Regions from separate parts of the Streptomyces sp. NPDC001920 genome, predicted to be linked through region 2. Evidence: riboswitches for the same ligand, from Rfam matches in the RefSeq annotation. Region 2 holds a riboswitch; each other region holds the start of a gene.
What was found. A riboswitch is a leader RNA that binds a small molecule or an ion and turns the genes downstream of it on or off. The one in region 2 is predicted to bind cyclic di-AMP.

Region 1 (6,837 bases), on a different contig from region 2:
TCCATCACCTCGGGGGAGTAGGCCGAGGAGGCGCTGCTGCTGCGGTGCACCTTGTAGCGGCGGTGCTTGGCGTTGGACTCCAGGTAGTCGGCGAGGATCGCGTCGCGCTCGACGCCGAGGGCGAGCAGCGTCACGGCGATGGACAGGCCGGCGCGGTCCTTGCCCGCGGCGCAGTGCATGAGGGCGGGGACGCTGTCCTCGGCGAGTGCGTGCAGCACCTGGGAGTGCTCGCCGGTGCGCTCCGTGATGATCATGCGATACGAAGCGATCATCCGGTTCGCGGCCTTGCCGTCCGCGAGGATCTCCCGCAGCTGGTCGAGGTCACCGTCACGGACCATCTTCCAGAACTCCGCGCCGTCCGCCGGGTCGCTCAACGGCAGGTTCACATTGCGCACGCCGGGCAGCTCGACGTCCGGGCCCTCCAGCTTCTGGTCGGCCGCGTTGCGGAAGTCGAAGACCGTGTGCAGCCCCAGGGCGCCGAGGAACGCGGCGTCGTCCTCGGTCGCGTGTGCCAGGTGACCGCTGCGGAACAGCACGCCGTGCCGCACCCGTCGTCCGTCCACCGTCGGCAGTCCGCCCACATCGCGGAAATTGCGGACACCGGCCAGTTCGGGCTCGGTCGACGGGATCTGCTGCGTCACGGGGGCTCCCTCCCAGTCGGCCCCGGCGGCGCGGCTCGACGATGCGGCCGACGGGGTGCGCTCTCGACGATACGACATCGGTTCCTGGGGCAATGAGTTTGTCCACAGGCGTTGCCTCGGGGTGGTCGGACCCTTGATGATGTTGGTACTTGATGGCAACTGTTCGAATCTGTGGGGAGCTCGATGCTGGAGATCTCAGCCAATGGCCGCACTTGGCTCCTGACCGGGCCGACCAGCGGATACGCCCTGCATCTGACCGACGGCGACGAACTGCTGCACCTCCACTGGGGGCCCCGGATCGCGCTGGCCGACGCCGAGGCCCTCGCGGTGAGTCCGCTGCCCGAATACCGGCCCTTCGAGTCCCCGCTCGACGGGCGCGAGGAGTATCCGGTCGAGGGCGGCCCCCGCTTCGTGCGTCCGGCCCTGTCCGTGCGCACCGACGAGCGGCGCGGCACCGAGTGGGGTTTCGAGCGGTACGACACCGACGGGGACGAGCTGCGGTTGCGCTTCCGTGACGGGGGTCTGCGCATCACCCTGCACTACCGGATGCGCGACGACGTCGTGGAACGCTGGGTGACCCTGGACAACGGGGGACCGGCCCTGGAACTGCTGCGCGCCGACTCGGCCACCTGGACGCTGCCGGACCGGGACGTGTGGCGGCTGTCCCAGCTGCACGGCCGCTGGGGCGCCGAGTCCAGGCTCGTGCGATCGCCCCTCACCTACGGCGAGAAGGTCCTCGGCAGCCGCCGAGGGCACACCGGACACCAGCATCTGCCATGGGTCGCCCTCGACACGGACGCCACCGAGGAGAGCGGCGAGGTCTATGGCTGCGCCCTCGGCTGGTCCGGGTCCTGGCGCATCGCCGTCGCCCAACTCCCGGACGCGCGCGTGCAGATCACCGGCGGCGCCGGACACGACGACTCCGGGCTGCTGCGGCTGGGACCGGGGGAGTCCTTCACGACACCCGTCTTCGCCGGACTGTGGAGCGGGAGCGGCTTCGGCGGAGCGAGCCGGGCCTGGCACGCGTACCAGCGCTCGTACGTCATCCCGGACGCCGACCAGGACCGGCCGGTGCTGTTCAACTCCTGGGAGGCGACGGAGTTCGACATCTCCGAGGAGCAGCAGAGCGTGCTCGCGCGGCGGGCCGCGGCCATCGGCGTCGAACTGTTCGTGGTCGACGACGGCTGGTTCGGGGCACGCACCAGCGACCGCGCCGGACTCGGCGACTGGGTGCCGAACCCCGACCGCTTCCCGTCCGGGCTCAAGCCGCTCGCGGAGTACGTGCACGAGCTCGGCATGCAGTTCGGCATCTGGGTGGAGCCGGAAATGGTCAATCCGGACAGTGAGTTGTATCGCGCCCATCCATCATGGATTCAATATGAAACGGGGCGAAAGCGGACGGAATTCCGCAATCAGCTCGTACTGAACCTCGCCCGCGAGGACGTGCAGGAATACCTGTGGGAGCGGCTCGACGGGCTCCTGTCCAGCGCCCCGATCGACTATGTGAAGTGGGACTTCAACCGCTGCTTCACCGACGCCGGCTGGCCCGGGGAGTCGTACCCGCAACGGCTGTGGGTCGACCACGTGCGGGCTCTGTACGGGCTGCTGGACCGGCTGCGGGCCGCCCACCCGGGCGTCGCCTTCGAGTCCTGCTCGGGTGGGGGCGGGCGGATCGACCTGGGGGTGCTGGGCCGTACGGACCAGGTGTGGACCTCGGACAACACCGACCCGCTCGACCGGCTGGCCGTCCAGCACGGCTTCAGCCAGGTCCACCCCGCCCGCGCCATGGCCGCCTGGGTCACCGACAGCCCCAACGCCATGCTCAATCACCGTGCGAGCTCCCTGCGCTTCCGTTTCGTGAGCGCCATGGCCGGGGTGCTCGGGGTCGGCGGCGACCTCGCCCGCTGGAGCGAGGAGGAACTCGCCGAAGCGCGGGAGTGGGTGGCGCTCTACAAGGAGATCAGGCCCGTGGTGCAGCACGGCGACCTCTACCGGCTGCGGCCTCCGAAGGGTGGGCTGAGCGCGGTGCAGTACGTGCGCGGAGGCGACGCGGTCGTCCTCGCCTGGCTCCAGGCCCAGCGGTTCGGCGAGCCCGTCCCGGCGCTGCGGCTGCGTGCGCTCGACCCGACAGCATCGTATGAATGCCTTGAAACGGGCGAAACGCACAGAGGTGCCGTACTGCTGCATCACGGACTGAAGGTCGGATTGCGTGGCGACCTTGATGCGACGGTTATCCGACTGCGTCGCATCTAGGGGTTCTGTCCGAATTCAGCTCCTTCATTCCAACTCGCTCCGGAGTGAAGGAAGCTGGAGCAGTGTCACGTGAGCAGCGTCATAATCGTGACGGTGCGTTGCTGGTCATGTTCACGTAATCCATATGTGTTTCAAGGAGCTTTGTGTCGGGAGGTGCCCCGCTAATCAACGGAGGGTGACCGATAATTCCCACAAGGGATCAACAGGAACGCATTCGGACGGAACCCCTCACTTGTTCCCGCGCGTCTTCCTCGCTTACGTTCGCCACCCATCCGGACGGACGCCGAATCCTGCCGCCGACCGGATTCCGCGCTAACTCACCCGTGTACGGCAGGAGCGGGGGACCCACAGGTACAACCGCCTGTTCCGGTCTCCGGAACGGCTTGGGGTCAAGTCGCGTCCCGACGCGGCCGGGCATCTCCAGCCCGCACCCGACAGCTCACCTCGCAGGCGCCGGAGAGGAATTCGCCATGCCCGCGAAGGGTAAGCACCGCCGTCCGAAGTCCCCGCGCTTCACCCGCTCCATCGCCGTCGCCGGAACCGGTGGCGCCGCTCTCGCCCTCCCGCTCATCGGTGCCACCGGCGCCCACGCCGCTCCTTCGCAGACCGTTTCGGAAAAGGCCGTTCAGGCCCTTCCGGTCGCCGGACAGAAAGCCGCCGAGAAGAAGGAAACGGCGAAGAAGGCGGATGCGCGGACCTATTCCGTGAAGGTCGGCGACTACCTTTCGAAGATCGCCGACGAGCAGAACGTCGAGGGCGGCTGGAAGAAGCTCTACGCCGACAACCGTGAGGCCGTCGGTGACGACCCGGCGCTGATCCACCCCGGTCTGAAGCTCACCCTCGGTGGCAAGGCCGCGCCGAGCGCCCCCAAGTCGCCGGCGCCGTCCTCCGGCTCGACCGCTTCCAAGCCGTCCAAGCCGTCCAAGTCGTCCCAGTCCTCCAAGTCCTCCAAGTCCACCGCGTCGAAGGCGACCACGGCAGCGCAGAGCGCCGACACCACCGGCACCGCCAATGGCTTCACGGCACCCGTGGCCGGTGCCGCCGTCGGCACCGCCTACAAGGTCGCGGGCAGCATGTGGTCCAGCGGCTACCACACCGGCGTCGACTTCGTCGTCCCGACCGGCACGTCGCTGAAGGCCGTGGGCGCCGGCACGGTCGTCTCCGCCGGCTGGGCCGGCGCGTACGGCAACCAGGTCGTCATCCAGCTCGCCGACGGCCGCTACGCCCAGTACGCCCACCTGTCGTCCCTCTCGGTGTCGAGCGGCCAGTCCGTCACCGCGGGCCAGCAGGTCGGCCTCTCCGGCTCGACCGGCAACTCGACCGGCCCGCACCTGCACTTCGAGATCCGCACCACCCCGGACTACGGCTCGGACCTCGACCCGGTCGCCTACCTCCGTTCGAAGGGCGTCGCCATCGGCTGACGGTCGTCTTGCCGACGCCGTCTGCCTGACACGCAGCCGAAGGCCGGACCCCGATCCCGGGGTCCGGCCTTCGGCGTGTCCGAGGGGAGGTCGGCTCGCCGTCCGGACCGTGTGGAGCCACTTCCGGGTCGGCGACTTCCGGGTCCGGTGGCTGCGTCCGCAACGCACCTGACCAAAGGGTTATTCCGGGTTTGGCGAACACTTGGGAAGTGGCTTATCTCACCGCTCGTCAACCCTGCCCTACGGTCGCGTAGGTCACATTCGAAGGTGAATCATGTGCCGATGTGGCAGACGATTCGAAGAGTGACAGCAGATCAGTGATCGGGTCGTACGTCGCGGTGGGGGACAGCTTCACCGAGGGCGTCGGCGACCCCGGCCCCGACGGGGCGTTCGTCGGCTGGGCCGACCGGTTCGCGGTCCTCCTCGCGGACCGGCGGCCCGAGGGCGACTTCGACTACACCAACCTCGCCGTGCGCGGCAAACTGCTCGACCAGATCGTGGCGGACCAGCTCCCGCAGGCCATCGAAATGGCCCCGGACCTGGTCTCCTTCTGCGCGGGCGGCAACGACATCATCCGGCCCGGCACCGACCCCGACGAGGTCGCCGAGCGGTTCGAGCGGGCCGTCGCCCGGTTGACCTCCGCGGTCGGCACCGTCATGGTGACGACCGGATTCGACACCCGTGGCGTGCCCGTGCTGAAGCATCTGCGCGGCAAGATCGCCACGTACAACGGCCATGTGCGGGCCATCGCCGACCGGTACGGCTGTCCGGTGCTCGACCTGTGGTCCCTGAAGACCGTTCAGGACCGGCGCGCCTGGGACCACGACCGGCTCCACCTGTCTCCGGAAGGGCACACGCGCGTGGCCTTGCGCGCGGGCCAGGTCCTCGGCCTCGATGTGCCGGCCGACCCCGACCAGCCCTGGCCGCCGCTCCCGCCGCGCGGCACTCTGGAGATCCGGCGGGACGACGTCCAGTGGGCGCGCGAGTACCTGGTGCCCTGGATCGGGCGTCGGCTGCGCGGAGAGTCCTCGGGCGACCATGTGACGGCCAAGGGCGCACTGTCGCCGGACGACATCAAGATGCGGATCGACGCGGTGGCTTGAGCCGGCGCTCCGGCGACGTGGGCCGTGCCCGGTTCCAGGGGGCGCGGCCCGCACGGCCGCCGGGTGCCGGCGCCGACCGGTCGGCGGGAGGTCGGCGGCCTCACCGCGTCGCCGCCGCCAACGCCTCCCGCTCCAGCCCCAGTTCCCGGGCCAGCGCCTCGTCCACCCACTCCCGGGCACGCGCGCGTGACACCGCGCCGGAGTACGACGTCAACTGCACGGCGAGCCCGTCGAGAAGCGCCGTGAGGCGCAGGGCCGTGCCGGTGGGGTCCGGGCAGTCGAACTCACCCGCGGCCACGCCCTGCGCGAGCACCTCGGTGAGGGCGGCCTTCCACTGCCGGTCGAGGTCCCGTGTGACCTCCTGCAGCGCGGGCTCGCGCAACGCCGCCGCCCAGCCCTCGATCCACAGCCGCCAGCCCTTGGCCTGGCCGGTCGGCGCGTACCAGCGCACGGCGGCCCGCAACCGTCGCAACGCCGTCGTACGACGGCCGAGGATCTTCCGCAGACGGGTCAGATCACCCTCGGCGGCGTACGAGAACGCGGCGGCGACCAGCTTCTCCTTGGTGTCGAAGTGGTAGAGCACCAGGGCGTTGCTCACCCCGAGCGCCGAGGCCACGTCGGCGATCCTGACCGCCGTCACGCCCCGCGCCTCTATCTGCTCGACGGCGGCCCGCAGCAACTCCTCGCGCCGCTCCGCCACGCTCAACCGCACTCTTGCCACGCCGTCACCCTAAAGCCTCGGCACCCGCCGGCCTCGGGCCGTGTCCCGGTGAGGACACGCCGTCCGCGCTCAGCCGTGCCAACCGAACCTGTCGGAGATCACCGCCAGCCGGTCCGCCGCGATGGTGTGCGCGGCGCACCGGGGTGTCGTGCCGTCGGCCTCGGCGCGGGCCAGGGTGAGATCGGTGAGGGCGCGCATCGAGCGCCGTGTGTGGGCGAACGCGGCGTCAGCGTCCGCGTCGAGGTCGCCGAACAGCGTCCACCACCACCAGGCGTTCGTGGCCGAGTTGACCACCACGTCCGGCAGCACGGTCACGCCCCGCGTGGCCAGCAGCTCCTCCGCTTCGGGCCGTACGGGCATGTTGGCCGCCTCGGCGATCCAGCGGGCGGTGATCCGGCCCTGGTTCGTGACGTCGATCGCGTACGACACGGCAGCCGGCACCAGCACCTCCGCCTCGGCAGACAGCCACGCTTCGCCCGGCAGCTCGCGGTCGCCGGGGCGCAGCGCGGCCCGGTCCACGGTGCCGTACGCGTCCCGTGCGGCGAGCAGGGCCTCGATGTCGAGCCCCGCCGGGTTGGCGATCGTGCCCTTGATGTCGGCGACCGCCACGACGGTGAGTCCCGCACGCATGAGGAAACGCGCCGTGGCACCGCCCATGGTGCCGAACCCCTGTACGGCCACGCGGGTCCGCCAGTACG
Region 2 (6,837 bases):
GGGTCGAGGCCGCCGTCGCGGTACTGGGCCGCAGCCATGGAACCCAGGGTGTCCCGAGCCGAGTTGAGCTTCGCGGTTCGGCGGGCGGCCTCGTCCTGCAGTGTCCTGATGCGCCGCTGTGCCGTGTCCGCCTGCTCCTTCGCGCCGTTGTACTTCTCGGTGGCGACCTCCGCCTCCTGGTACAGCTTCTCCACCTTCGCCTTGACCTGCTCCGGTGTCGGTCGTGGCTCCGCGTGTCCGGTTCCGTCGAAGCCCGTCGCCGTCGCCGCGCCCGCCAGGGCGATCGTCCATGCCGTGCGGGCCGTACTGCCGCCGACCGAGCGTTGACGGGGCTTTCGGTGCGCTGCCACGTGGACTGCACGTCCTTTCGTACGACCGCCTCGTCCCGTGCGTCCGCGTGGGAGGCGGACGCACGACGCCCCGGGCGGAGCGGTGGACGCACGAGCGCCTGGGGAGCGGACGTACGGCCGCCGGGGGCGGGATACGCGTCCGGCGACGGCCCACACAGGGGGAGCGGGCCGCCGCCGGACTTTCTCGGCGGTGGTGTCCGACTGCCGCCCCTGGCCCGGGCGGCGGTGGGGAGCCGGTCACCTGGTGAAGGACGTTAAACCTCACTGTGACGGTTCGGTAACGCGTTGTACGGAAGTGCCGGGAGCGGACCGGTGGTGACCGTAAGTGAGCGTGATTCCGGGACGGCGGCGTCGGGTTCGCATGGGGTGCTGACCGATGTGGCGGTTCCGGGAACGGTGGGGGTGATGGGGTGCTATGGGGCGCATATATGCGCGCTCCAGGAGGCGGGAGCGAGCGGCGGACGCTGAGGGGGCCACTCGGCGGTGACGGTGAGTGAGGGGGGGCGAGTCAGGTCGGATGGGCGAGGGCGGAGGAGTGAGTGGGGCGGTGTGGGGTGGTTTCGCGGCGCTGATTAGGCTCCGGCTCCATGGACGTACTCATCCACCTCTTCGTCGGCCTGCACATCATCGGTATCGCCGCGCTGCTCGGTGGTTTCCTCACCCAGATGAAGGCGATGGGCCAAGGTGCCGCCCGGTTCGTGCCCGCGATGCTGCACGGCGCGCTGACCATGCTGGTCACCGGGGTGATCCTCGTCGGCCTCAATCAGGCGGACGACCAGTCCGTCGACAACATCAAGATCGGCGTGAAGCTGGCGCTGCTGATCGTGATCCTCGGGCTGGTCTATGTGAAGCGGGACGAGGAGAAGGTCGACAAGCGCCTGTTCGCACTGGTGGGGCTGCTGACCGTGGCGAACGTCTTCATCGCCGTTCTGTGGACATGACCTCGGCGTAGGACCGCACCGCGACCGCCGGCCACGCCGCCACGGAGGTCCACAGTGCAGGACCTCGCCGGTGCCTTGAGCCGCGGGACGTCCACGGCGGCGGCCACGGAGAGGGCTGGCGGCGCCCTCGCCCTCTCCGCGCGGGCTGGCGTCAGGCGGGGCGGACCACGCTGTGGATCGACGACTCGCCGTCGTAGTAGATCGACTCCTCGCGGACGTACGTGCCGGGCTTGGGGGCGTGGATCATCATGCCGTTGCCGATGTAGATGCCCACGTGGGTGACGTCGTCGTAGAAGAAGACCAGGTCGCCGGGCTGGGCGCTGGAGAGGGGGACCGTGGTGCCGGCCTCGACCTGGTCGTAGGTGACGCGCGGGATGTCCACGCCCGCGGCCTTCCAGGCGGCCTGGGTGAGGCCGGAGCAGTCGTAGGAGTCGGGGCCGGTGGCTCCCCAGACGTACGGCTTGCCTATCTGGGCGCGGGCGAAGGCCAGGGCTTTCTCGGCCTTGGTGGCGTACGAGGAGTCGGGCGCCGGTGCCTCCGAGGCGCCCGAGTCCGCCGACTCGCTGCCCTGCTGGGCGGCCTCCTGCTGCTGGGCGGCCTCCTGGCGCTGACGCTCGGCCTCCGCCTGCTGCCGGGCCAGTTCCGCGGCCTTGCGCGCCGCCTCTTCCTGCTTGCGCTTCTCGATCGCGGCGAGGCGGGCCTTCTCCTCGGCCGTCAGCTTGGAGAGGAGTTCGCGCGCGTCGGAGAGCTTCCTCTGAACGGTGGTCTTGGCGGCCTGCAGGTCGTTCTGCGACTCGGTGAGCGTCTCAAGGCTCCGGGTGGCCTCCCGGCGCTTCTTCATCGTCGCCGACTGCTGGGTGAAGTACTCGTCGACCGCCTCCTTCTGACGGCCGGTCATACGGTCCATCAGCTGGGACTGGTCGAAGTAGTCCTGCGGGGTGTCCGCCAGGAGGAAGGTCGCCGTGTCGGGGGCGGCGGCTCCGGTGCGGTACTGGGCGGCTGCGTTGCGTCCCAGCTCCTCGCGCGCCTCGTTGAGCTTCTGGGTGCGCTTGGCGACGTCGTCGAGGAGGGCGCTGACGCGCTTGCGCTGCTTGGAGGTCTTCTCCTTGGCCGCGTTGTACTTCTCGGTGGCCGACTCCGCCTGGCGGTAGAGGTCGTCGACCTTCTTCTCGACCTCTTCGAGGCTCGGCTTGTCGTCCGTCGAGGGGCTCGCGTTGGCCGACTGGGACAGCAGGGCCACGGAGGTGAGGGCCGCCGTGGCGAGGGCGGGGGTCCGTATGCCTGCTACGCGCGTACCAGCGGGACGCGACTTGCGGTGCGACGCCAAGGGAGGCGACTCCTTCCATGTTCCGCCTACCGAGTTAGCTGTCGGGTTCGGGCGGGTGGTTCGGAAGGGTTGCCCTACGGCCTTCCCTGTACGGGATGTGGCCGATTCACCCCAATTTAGGTGGGTCCCCGGCTCCGGCTGCGCGGTGGCACGCCGGACTCGACGGAGGCCGCGCGGCCCGGCGACGTTCGCCGGAGGGGGTCGTACGGCCTGCCGGGCACGGTAGCCAACTCGTGTGGCCCCTGTGAAGGTTGATGTTCGATATGCCCGATACATTTTCGTGACCTTGAGTCAGGTGGGCCTGGTCGAGGGTCGATCGGTGGGTGGTTGTGGGGAGTTGTTCAGGTTCGGGGAGAGAAGTGATGTCTGTCTCTTTCTGGTCGGGTTCTCCGTCGTGGCTTCCCGCCGCATTCCCGGTTCTCGTCCGGTCCTCTTCTGGTTCTATGTCCGGTTCTCGTCCGTCGTGGTCCTCGCCGTGGTCGGGTAGCTCGATCGTGTGGTCGTCGGCCGTGGATTCGGGTGGCCGGTGTCGGTTGAGGAGTGCGACCGCTTACGGCGAGTGGGTACTGGTCGCAGAGCGTGAGGGAGTCGTGGTGGAGAGTGCCTGGAGTGCGGGCCTGGGCGGGCTCCGGGTGCGGAATCCGGCGATGTTCTCAGGGCGGGGGCGGGCTGTCAGTGGGGCGCCCTAGACTCGGAGAGCGATGAGCAGCCTCTTTGACGACAGCTTCCTGGCGGACCTCCAGGCCCCGCGGGCCCATGAGGAAGAACACCCGCCACCGCCCGAGGACGATCATGCTCCGGAGCCGGTTCCGGACGATCTGTTCGGCGGGAAGTTCGACGTGCCGCCGGACCGGGACGCCTACTACCGCGACGGTGCTCCACGCCCGGCGCTCGACGCGGCCGCGCTCCTGGAGGGGCTGAACGAGAACCAGCGTGCCGCCGTCGTCCACTCCGACACCCCGCTGCTCATCGTGGCCGGTGCCGGCTCCGGCAAGACCCGGGTGCTCACGCACCGCATCGCCCATCTGCTGGCCGAGCGGAACGTGCATCCGGGGCAGATCCTCGCGATCACCTTCACCAACAAGGCCGCGGGCGAGATGAAGGAGCGCGTCGAGCAGCTCGTCGGCCCACGGGCGAACGCGATGTGGGTGATGACCTTCCACAGCGCGTGCGTGCGCATCCTGCGGCGAGAGAGCAAGAAGCTCGGGTTCACCTCGTCCTTCTCGATCTACGACGCCGCCGACAGCAAGCGGCTGATGGCGCTCGTCTGCCGGGATCTGGATCTCGATCCCAAGCGGTTCCCGCCCAAGTCCTTCAGCGCCAAGATCAGCAATCTGAAGAACGAGCTGATCGACGAGGAGGACTTCGCCGCGCAGGCCACCGACGGCTTCGAGAAGACCCTCGCCCAGGCCTACGCCCTCTACCAGTCGCGGCTGCGCGAGGCGAACGCCCTCGATTTCGACGACCTGATCATGACGACGGTCAACCTGCTGCGCGCCTTCCCGGACGTCGCCGAGCACTACCGCCGCCGCTTCCGGCACGTCCTCGTCGACGAGTACCAGGACACCAACCACGCCCAGTACGCCCTCGTGCGCGAACTCGTCGGCACCCGCGAACACCCCGTCGACGTGCCGCCCGGCGAGTTCGACATCCCGCCCGCCGAGCTGTGCGTGGTGGGCGACGCCGACCAGTCGATCTACGCCTTCCGAGGCGCGACGATCCGCAACATCCTCCAGTTCGAGGAGGACTACCCGGACGCGACGACCATCCTGCTCGAACAGAACTACCGGTCGACGCAGACGATCCTCAGCGCCGCCAACGCGGTCATCGAGCGCAACGAATCCCGCCGCCCGAAGAACCTGTGGACCAACGCGGGCGCGGGCGCGCGCATCACCGGCTATGTCGCGGACACCGAGCACGACGAGGCGCAGTTCGTCGCCGAGGAGATAGACCGACTGACGGACGCGGGCCACGCGAAGGCCGGCGATGTCGCCGTCTTCTACCGGACGAACGCCCAGTCCCGTGTCTTCGAAGAGGTCTTCATCCGGGTCGGCCTGCCCTACAAGGTCGTCGGCGGTGTGCGGTTCTACGAGCGCAAGGAGGTCCGGGACGTCCTGGCCTACCTGCGGGTGCTGGCCAACCCCGAGGACTCCGTGCCGCTGCGACGGATCCTGAACGTGCCCAAGCGGGGCATCGGCGACCGTGCCGAGGCGATGATCGACGCCCTCGCCCAGCGGGAGAAGATCAGCTTCCCGCAGGCGCTGCGGCGCGTGGACGAGGCGTACGGCATGGCCGCCCGGTCGACCAACGCCGTCAAGCGGTTCAACACGCTGATGGAGGAGCTCCGTACGATCGTCGAGTCCGGCGCGGGACCGGCGACCGTCCTGGAGGCGGTTCTCGAACGAACCGGCTACCTCGCCGAGTTGCAGGCCTCGACCGACCCGCAGGACGAGACCCGTATCGAGAACCTCCAGGAACTCGCCGCCGTGGCCCTGGAGTTCGAGCAGGAGACGGGTGAGGGCGACACCTCCGGCGGGCTGGCGGACTTCCTGGAGCGGGTCGCGCTCGTCGCCGACTCCGACCAGATCCCGGACGAGGAGGAGGACGGCTCCGGCGTCATCACCCTGATGACCCTGCACACCGCCAAGGGCCTGGAGTTCCCGGTCGTCTTCCTCACCGGCATGGAGGACGGCGTCTTCCCGCACATGCGTGCCCTCGGTCAGACCAAGGAGCTGGAGGAGGAGCGGCGCCTCGCCTACGTCGGCATCACGCGCGCGCGTGAGCGGCTCTACCTGACCCGCTCGTCGATGCGCAGTGCGTGGGGGCAGCCGTCGTACAACCCGCCCTCCCGCTTCCTGGAGGAGATCCCGGCGGCGCACGTGGACTGGAAGCGGACGGGGGCGAGCGCGCCCATGTCCTCCGGTCCCGCGGCCGGCGTGGCCGCCTCGCTGTCGTCGTCCCGCTCGCGCTCCTCGGCGTCGGGCGCATCGGGCTTCGCCACGCGACGCACCTCGGAGAAGCCGGTCGTCCAGCTGGCGGTCGGTGACCGGGTCACCCACGACCAGTTCGGCCTCGGCACCGTGACGGGCGTCAAGGGCACGGGGGCGAACGCCGAGGCGACGATCGACTTCGGGGACACCAAGCCGAAGCGGCTGCTGCTGCGGTACGCGCCGGTGGAGAAGCTGTAGCGGCGGACACGTGTGCGCCCCCGCCGTGGAGCGGGGCGCACAGGCAAGTCAGGGGCCGCGGGCGCCTCTTACGTGGGGTCGACCCCGTGGCTGCGCAGCCAGGGCAGCGGGTCTATGGCCGAGCCGCCCCCGGGACGCACCTCGAAGTGCAGGTGCGGGCCGGTGGAGTTGCCGGAGTTGCCGGAGTACGCGATGGGATCGCCGGCCTTGACCGTCGTACCGGAGGCGACACGGTAGCTGGAGAGGTGGCAGTACCACGTCTCCGTGCCGTCCTTCGCGGTCACGATCATCATGTTGCCGTAGGCGCTGTTCCACTGCGTGCGGACGGTGCCGTCGGTCGCGGCCATGACGGTCGTGCCGTAGGAGACGGGGAAGTCGATGCCGGTGTGCAGGGACATCCAGTTGATGCCGGACTGGCCGTAGTAGGCGCTGAGTCCGTGCTGCGCGACCGGAAGGGCGAACTTCGGGCGCAGCCGCTCCTTGCGGGCCGCTTCCTCGGCGGCCTTCCGCTTCTCGGCCTCCTGCTGGGCCTTGAGGTCGATCCGCTCCTGCGTACGGCTGACCCGGTCGCCGAAGTCGTCTGCGCCGGCGGCGAGGGTCTCCAGCTGGGCGTCCAGCTTGTTGTTCGCGGTGGACGGCTTCACGGCCTCGCCGTCCGAAGCGGTCGTCACCGTTCCCTGGTCCTCGGTCAGGGTGCCGACGGAGGCGGCCGCGATGCCCGCGACACCCATCACACACGCCGAGGGCACGGCGATGGTCAGCAGCGCGGAGCGCTTGGGCGGCGTACGGCGGCGCGAACGCGTCCCGCTGCGGGACGCGGCGCGGGGGGAGGGAGCCGGAGCGGCCTCCTCCTGGTCGTCGAGGAGCGGTGCCACCTCGGGGAGTTGACCGGTGGAGGTCAGCTCGGTGTCGTCGTGGGCGGGGTCGTCGTAGCCGGGCTGCTCGATCTGCTCGAAGTGGGCCGTGGCCTGCTGATCGAAGGATTCTGCTGACTGCTCGTACTCGCCGCCCGGCTGCACGGTGGTGTCGGT
Region 3 (6,837 bases), on a different contig from region 2:
GGTCTCCCGGCTGCCCAAGGCGCTCGGCCTGCTCGCCGACGCCCTCCGGGCACCCGCGTTCTACGACGCCGAGGTCGAGCGCCTGGTGCGCAACCGGCTCGACGAGATCCCGCACGAGCTGGCCAACCCTTCGCGGCGTGCCGCGAAGGAACTCGCCAAGGAGCTGTTCCCGGCGAGTTCGCGCATGTCGCGCCCGCGCCAGGGCACGGAGGACACGGTCGCCGGCATCGACTCCGCGGCCGTACGCGCCTTCTACGAGCGGCATGTGCGGCCCGCGACGTCCACCGTGGTGGTCGTCGGCGACCTCACCGGCGTCGACCTCGACGCCCTGCTCGGCGACACCCTCGGCGCCTGGACCGGTTCCGCGGCCGAGCCGCGGCCGGTTCCGCCGGTGACCGCCGACGACACCGGACGCGTCGTCGTCGTGGACCGCCCCGGGGCCGTGCAGACCCAGCTGCTGATCGGCCGGCTCGGCCCCGACCGGCACGACCGCGTATGGCCGGCGCAGGTGCTCGGCACGTACTGCCTGGGCGGCACCCTCACCTCCCGCCTGGACAAGGTCCTGCGCGAGGAGAAGGGCTACACCTACGGCGTGCGCGCCTTCGCGCAGGTGCTGCGTTCCGCCCCGGACGGCACCGGTGCGGCGATGCTCGCCATCAGCGGCTCCGTCGACACCCCCAACACCGGCCCGGCGCTGGACGACCTCTGGAAGGTGCTGCGCGGGGTCGCCGACGAGGGGCTGACCGACGCCGAGCGCGACTTCGCGGTGCAGAACCTGGTGGGGGTGGCGCCGCTGAAGTACGAGACCGCCGCCGCCGTGGCGAGCACCCTGGCCGACCAGGTCGAGCAGAACCTGCCCGACGACTACCAGTCGACCCTGTATCAGCAGCTCGCCGCCACCGGCACCGTCGAGGCCACCGCCGCGGCCGTGAACGCCTTCCCGGTGGACCGCCTCGTGACGATCCTCGTCGGGGACGCGGCCGCGATCCGGGAGCCCGTCGAGGCCCTCGGTATCGGTGAAGTCACCGTCGTGACAGCCGAGTAGAGGACCCGAGCGGCGCCGGCGACGGCACGCGTGCAGGTGCCCTGGTGACATCGCAGTCACCAGGGCACCTTTATGCCCGAATTGAGGGAGAGGTTGCCTGTCTGACCTGTGGGATGCGCTACAAAAGCCGCGATCCGTTTGGGGATTGAAAGTCGTCCCGCTTAGCGTCTTCCGGGCTGTTCGTCAGGCAGTGCGCCGCACCCGCGGCACCGGACAGTCATCGCCGAGTCCCCGTACGGCGCGAGCCAGGGGAGCCGGGGACCCACCCGTAGTCCCTGGGGTGAATCGGACGCCCGCGCGAGCCGCGAGGGGGTCCGTAGGAGACCTTCCTGCTCCGAACCCGTCAGCTAACCCGGTAGGCGAGAGGGAAGGAAAGGACCAGCCACTACATGGCGTTCACCTGCGCCACGGGGAAGAACCGCCCCACCGGGAAGCACCGCAAGCCCAGCCGGTTCGAGCGCACCACGGCCCGCGCGGCCGGCGTCGCCGCTCTCACCGCCACCGGCGTCATCGGCACCCTGGCCGCCCCGGCCCTCGCCGCCGAACCCGCTGTCGAGCAGACCGGGCTCATCCCCGTCATCACCGTCGACGACTCGATCGCCGAGCAGATCGACGCCCAGGCCGACGCGCAGGAGCAGGCCGCCCAGGAGGCCGCCGCGGCGAAGAAGGCCGCCGAGGAGGCCGCCCGCAAGAAGGCGGCGGAGAAGGCCGAGCAGGAGCGCGAGGCCAAGGAGCGCGCCGCCCGTGAGGCCGAGCGCAAGCGCCTGCTGTCCTACGTCGCCCCGATCTCCGGCTCGTACGTCTCCACCGGCTACAAGTCCGGCGGCGCCGTCTGGTCCTCCGGCAGCCACACCGGCGTCGACTTCCACGCCGCCAGCGGCACCTCCGTCCACGCGGTCGGCGCCGGCACCGTCGTGGAGGCCGGATGGGGCGGGGCGTACGGCAACAACGTCGTGATCAAGATGAACGACGGCACCTACACCCAGTACGGCCACCTGTCGTCCATCGGCGTCTCGGTCGGCCAGACGGTCACCCCCGGCCAGCAGATAGGGCTGTCGGGCGCCACCGGCAACGTCACGGGCCCGCACCTGCACTTCGAGGCCCGCACCACGGCGGAGTACGGCTCCGACATCGACCCCGTCGCCTACCTGCGTTCGCACGGCGTGGACGTCTGACGGCTCCGTCCCGCTTCCAGAAGCCCCGGCTCACCGAGCCGGGGCTTTCGGTGTTTCCGGGGTGCTCGGCTGTCCAAAAAATATCCATGGATTCCGGCTCCCCGTCGGAAATTCCCGCTGTTTGCAATAGAGTCACTGACTACACGTCGTTCGTCGACGTTTCACGGGGATTAAGGCGGAGGTCGGTCATGCGTATTCCGGCGCACTCGGTATGCACCGCGATCCGGGACGACATCGTCGCCGGGGTCCACGAGCGCGGCAGCCGGCTCACCGAGGAGCTCCTCGCCCGCCGCTACGGCGTCTCCCGGGTCCCCGTGCGGGAGGCGCTGCGCACCCTGGAGGCGGAGGGTTTCGTGGTGACCCGGCGGCACGCGGGCGCGTGTGTGGCCGAACCGACCGAGCTGGAGGCCGCCGACCTGCTGGAGATGCGCACCCTGCTGGAGCCGCTCGGTGCCTCCCGGGCCGCCCAGCGGCGCACCGAGGCCCATCTCAAGGTGCTGCGTGGCCTGGTCAAGCTGGGCCAGGAGCGGGCCAGAAGGGGCAACAGCGAGGATCTGCGCTCGTTGGGCGGCTGGTTCCACGAGACGCTGGCCCAGGCCTCCGGCAGCCCTGCCCTGACCTCGATGCTGACCCAGCTGCGTCACAAGATCGCCTGGATGTACGCGGTGGAACCGCCGGTCGACCCGATGGAGTCCTGGACCGAGCACGGCGCGATCGTGGACGCCGTGGCGCGCGGTGACGGCGAGCGGGCCCGGTCGATCACGGCGTTGCACACCGAGCGCTCGCTCTCCGCGTACCGGCTGCGGTTCGGCTCCGGTGGTGAGCGCAGGGAGCGTGTGAGGAATTCGCAACATCCCGTAAACATGCAGAGCCTGCGGCATTAACACGGGCACCGTATACAAAGGGGAGATATTCGGGGCGGTGTATTTCTGCTGCCCTTTTCACGGACGCTGCCCCTTTCTCGCGCGTCCGGCGGTAAAACCGCGGTCGCTCCTAAAAGCAGCCGCTCCTGAAAAAGGCCGTGCCCCGACCGTGAACAGGTGACGCCCGGTCCGGGGAGCCGGCGAGGCCCTATACCGCGAAGTGGTGCACCCCGCCCGGAAACAGCGAAGCCGCGCCCGCCGGAAGGACGGACGCGGCTCCACCGCATGCTGCCAGACCCGCTCAGGTCGTTCAGACCGTCTCGGGCAGCTCCTCGAGGCCCTCGGAGACCAGCTTCGCCAGCCGGTCGAGGGCGGCGTCCGCCCCCTCGGCGTCGGAAGCGAGGACGATCTCCTCGCCGCCCTGGGCGCCCAGGCCCAGGACGGCCAGCATGGAGGCCGCGTTGACGGGGTTGCCGTCGGCCTTGGCGATCGTCACCGGGACGCCTGTGGCCGTGGCGGCTCGGACGAAGATGGAGGCGGGGCGGGCGTGGAGGCCCTCGGCCCAGCCGACGTTGACGCGGCGCTCAGCCATGTGTTGCTGCCCTTCGGTGTTCAGGGTTGTCTAGACCAGTTTCCCACACTCGTGAAGCACGCCGGGAGAGGACAAAGCACCACTCCTGAGGTGACCGTGGGGTCGCGGCCTCGACCCCACGTACGTCCCGGACGGACTGCCTCGCGCCGTTGTCGGACGCGAGCCGTACTCTGGGCCCCATGCAGAGCGCCTCGGACCGGCACGAGTACCCCGCCCACTGGGAAGCCGACGTGGTGCTGCGCGACGGCGGCACCGCACGCATCCGCCCCATCACCGTTGATGACGCCGAGCGTCTGGTCAGCTTCTACGAGCAGGTGTCGGACGAGTCGAAGTACTACCGCTTCTTCGCGCCCTACCCGCGACTGTCCGCCAAGGACGTCCACCGCTTCACGCACCACGACTTTGTGGACCGGGTGGGACTCGCGGCCACGGTGGGCGGCGAGTTCATCGCAACCGTACGCTACGACCGGATCGGCGCCGACGGAATGCCCGCGTCGGCACCCGCCGACGAGGCCGAGGTCGCCTTCCTCGTCCAGGACGCCCACCAGGGCCGCGGTGTCGCCTCCGCCCTGCTGGAGCACATCGGCGCCGTCGCGCGCGAGCGCGGGATCCGCCGGTTCGCCGCCGAGGTGCTGCCCGCCAACACCAAGATGATCAAGGTGTTCACGGACGCCGGGTACACCCAGCAGCGCAGCTTCGAGGACGGGGTCGTGCGCCTGGAGTTCGACCTGGAGCCGACGGACCGCTCGCTCGCCGTGCAGTACGCGCGCGAGCAGCGCGCCGAGGCGCGGTCCGTGCAGCGGCTGCTGGTACCCGGCTCCGTCGCCGTCATCGGCACCGGCCGCACGCCCGGCGGGGTGGGCCGCAGCGTCCTGGGCAACATCAGGGACGCCGGCTACACGGGGCGGCTGTACGCGGTGAACAAGGCGTTCCCGGACGATCTCAAGGAACTCGACGGGGTACCGGCCCACCGCTCCGTGCGCGACATCGACGGGCCGGTCGACCTCGCGGTGGTCGCGGTGCCGGCCGAGCACGTCCCCGATGTCGTCGCCGAGTGCGGTGAGCACGGCGTGCAGGGGCTGGTCGTGGTCTCCGCCGGGTACGCCGAGAGCGGGCCCGGCGGGCGGCAGCGACAGCGCGAACTCGTGCGGCAGGCGCGCGCGTACGGCATGCGGATCATCGGACCGAACGCCTTCGGGATCATCAACACCTCGGCCGGCGTGCGGCTGAACGCCTCGCTGGCTCCCGAGATGCCCCGCCCCGGCCGGATCGGGCTGTTCGCCCAGTCCGGCGCCATCGGGATCGCGCTGCTGTCCCGGCTGTACCGACGCGGCGGCGGGGTCACCGGGGTCACGGGTGTGTCGACCTTCGTCTCGTCCGGCAACCGTGCCGACGTGTCCGGCAACGACGTCCTGCAGTACTGGTACGACGACCCGGACACCGACGTCGTCCTCATGTACCTGGAGTCCATCGGCAACCCGCGCAAGTTCACCCGCCTCGCCCGGCGCACGGCGGCGGCCAAACCGCTGGTCGTGGTGCAGGGCGCGCGGCACGGCGGCGCCGCCCCGCAGGGGCACGCGGTCCGGGCCACGCGGTTGCCGCACGCCACGGTGTCCGCGCTGCTGAGGCAGGCCGGCGTGATCCGGGTGGACACGATCACCGAGCTGGTGGACGCGGGGCTGCTGCTCGCCCGGCAGCCGCTGCCCGCCGGGCCCCGGGTGGCGATCCTGGGCAACTCCGAGTCCCTGGGGCTGCTGACGTACGACGCCTGCCTGTCCGAGGGGCTGCGCCCGTTGCCGCCGCTGGATCTGACCACCGGGGCGTCGGCTGAGGACTTCCGGGCCGCCCTGGCGCGCGCGCTGGCGGACGAGTCCTGCGACGCGGTGGTGGTGACGGCGATCCCGGCCATCGGGGAGGTCTCACCGGGGGACGCGGAGCTGGCGGAGGCCCTGAGGTCGGCGGCCGAGCGGGTACCGGGCAAGCCGGTGCTGGTGGTGCACGTGGAGCTGGGCGGGCTCGCGGAGGCTCTCTCGGCAGCGGCCAGCACGGCACCCCAGGCCGGTGTGGCACCACCCGGCAGGCCAGGCCGTACCCACCCCTTCCGCCCCCTGGACTTCCCTGCCGAGCCCCGGCCCGAAGATCAGCAGACCGCTGAGCACGCCCCCCGCCTCATCCCCGCCTACCCCGCCGCCGAGCGTGCCGTCCGGGCGCTCGCAGAAGCCGTGAAGTACTCCCAGTGGCGTCGCGAGGCGGCAGACCCGGGGAAGGTGCCCGAGTACGACGACATCGACGAGCGGGGTGCAGCCCGGCTCATCGACGGGCTGCTCGCCCGCGGGCAGGGGCTCACGCTCGGCACGGACGAGACCGCCGACCTGCTCGGGAAGTACGGCGTCCACGTGCACCGGGCCCTGCACGCCCCGACCCCCGACGCCGCCGCCGACGCGGCCCGCACCCTCGGCTACCCGGTCGCCCTCAAGGCCACCGCCCCGCACCTGCGGCACCGCGCCGACCTCGGCGGCGTACGGCTCGATCTCGCGGACGAGGAACAACTGCGGCGCGCGTACACCGAGTTGACGACACTGTTCGGCAAGCCGGAGGAGCTGCGGCCGGTCGTGCAGCGCATGGCGCCACGCGGTGTGGACACCGTCGTACGGGCCGTGATCGACCCGGCCGCCGGTGCCGTGCTGTCCTTCGGGCTCGCCGGAGCGGCCTCTCAGCTGCTCGGGGACACGGCCCACCGGCTCATCCCGGTCACCGACCGCGAGGCGACCTCGATCGTCCGGTCGATCCGGACCGCGCCCCTGCTCTTCGGCTGGCGCGGTTCCGCGCCCGTCGACACACCTGCTCTGGAGGAACTGCTGCTGCGGGTGTCGCGGCTGGTCGACGACCACCCCGAGGTCGTCGCCGTCACCCTGGAGCCGGTCGTCGTCGCCACCCACGGCCTGAGCGTGCTCGGCGCCTCGGTACGCCTCGCCCCGCCCCCCGCCCGCGACGACCTCGGCCCGCGGACCCTCCCGACGTACTGAAGACCACCGCGACCGTGCCTCGCAGTCGGTGCGCCCCCGTAGGATGGGCGTCATGGCCAAGACCAGTACGACGACCCAGGGGCTGCGTGCGGCGATCGAACGCAGCGGCTACTACCCGGCCCTCGTGGCCGAGGCG

Region 1: it holds a riboswitch for cyclic di-AMP, as region 2 does, so the genes downstream of both, ACWCPI_RS35290 (M23 family metallopeptidase) here and ACWCPI_RS06905 (NlpC/P60 family protein) in region 2, are expected to answer to the same signal.
Region 3: it holds a riboswitch for cyclic di-AMP, as region 2 does, so the genes downstream of both, ACWCPI_RS01960 (M23 family metallopeptidase) here and ACWCPI_RS06905 (NlpC/P60 family protein) in region 2, are expected to answer to the same signal.

The regions. Positions count from the first base shown of each region.
Region 1 is NZ_JBSFEP010000029.1:4,585-11,421, forward strand. Features, by position in the region: gene ACWCPI_RS35280 (tyrosine-protein phosphatase) at 1-641, opposite strand, end outside; gene ACWCPI_RS35285 (alpha-galactosidase) at 825-2,894, shown strand; cyclic di-AMP (ydaO/yuaA leader) riboswitch at 3,195-3,360, shown strand; gene ACWCPI_RS35290 (M23 family metallopeptidase) at 3,365-4,315, shown strand; gene ACWCPI_RS35295 (SGNH/GDSL hydrolase family protein) at 4,633-5,418, shown strand; gene ACWCPI_RS35300 (TetR/AcrR family transcriptional regulator) at 5,519-6,139, opposite strand; gene ACWCPI_RS35305 (Glu/Leu/Phe/Val dehydrogenase dimerization domain-containing protein) at 6,209-6,837, opposite strand, start outside.
Region 2 is NZ_JBSFEP010000003.1:347,951-354,787, forward strand. Features, by position in the region: gene ACWCPI_RS06895 (NlpC/P60 family protein) at 1-350, opposite strand, end outside; gene ACWCPI_RS06900 (hypothetical protein) at 938-1,291, shown strand; gene ACWCPI_RS06905 (NlpC/P60 family protein) at 1,443-2,618, opposite strand; cyclic di-AMP (ydaO/yuaA leader) riboswitch at 2,627-2,779, opposite strand; gene pcrA (DNA helicase PcrA) at 3,320-5,806, shown strand; gene ACWCPI_RS06915 (M23 family metallopeptidase) at 5,875-6,837, opposite strand, start outside.
Region 3 is NZ_JBSFEP010000001.1:473,990-480,826, reverse strand. Features, by position in the region: gene ACWCPI_RS01965 (M16 family metallopeptidase) at 1-1,045, shown strand, start outside; cyclic di-AMP (ydaO/yuaA leader) riboswitch at 1,257-1,422, shown strand; gene ACWCPI_RS01960 (M23 family metallopeptidase) at 1,435-2,220, shown strand; gene ACWCPI_RS01955 (GntR family transcriptional regulator) at 2,409-3,104, shown strand; gene ACWCPI_RS01950 (HPr family phosphocarrier protein) at 3,394-3,675, opposite strand; gene ACWCPI_RS01945 (bifunctional acetate--CoA ligase family protein/GNAT family N-acetyltransferase) at 3,855-6,701, shown strand; gene ACWCPI_RS01940 (DUF5998 family protein) at 6,754-6,837, shown strand, end outside.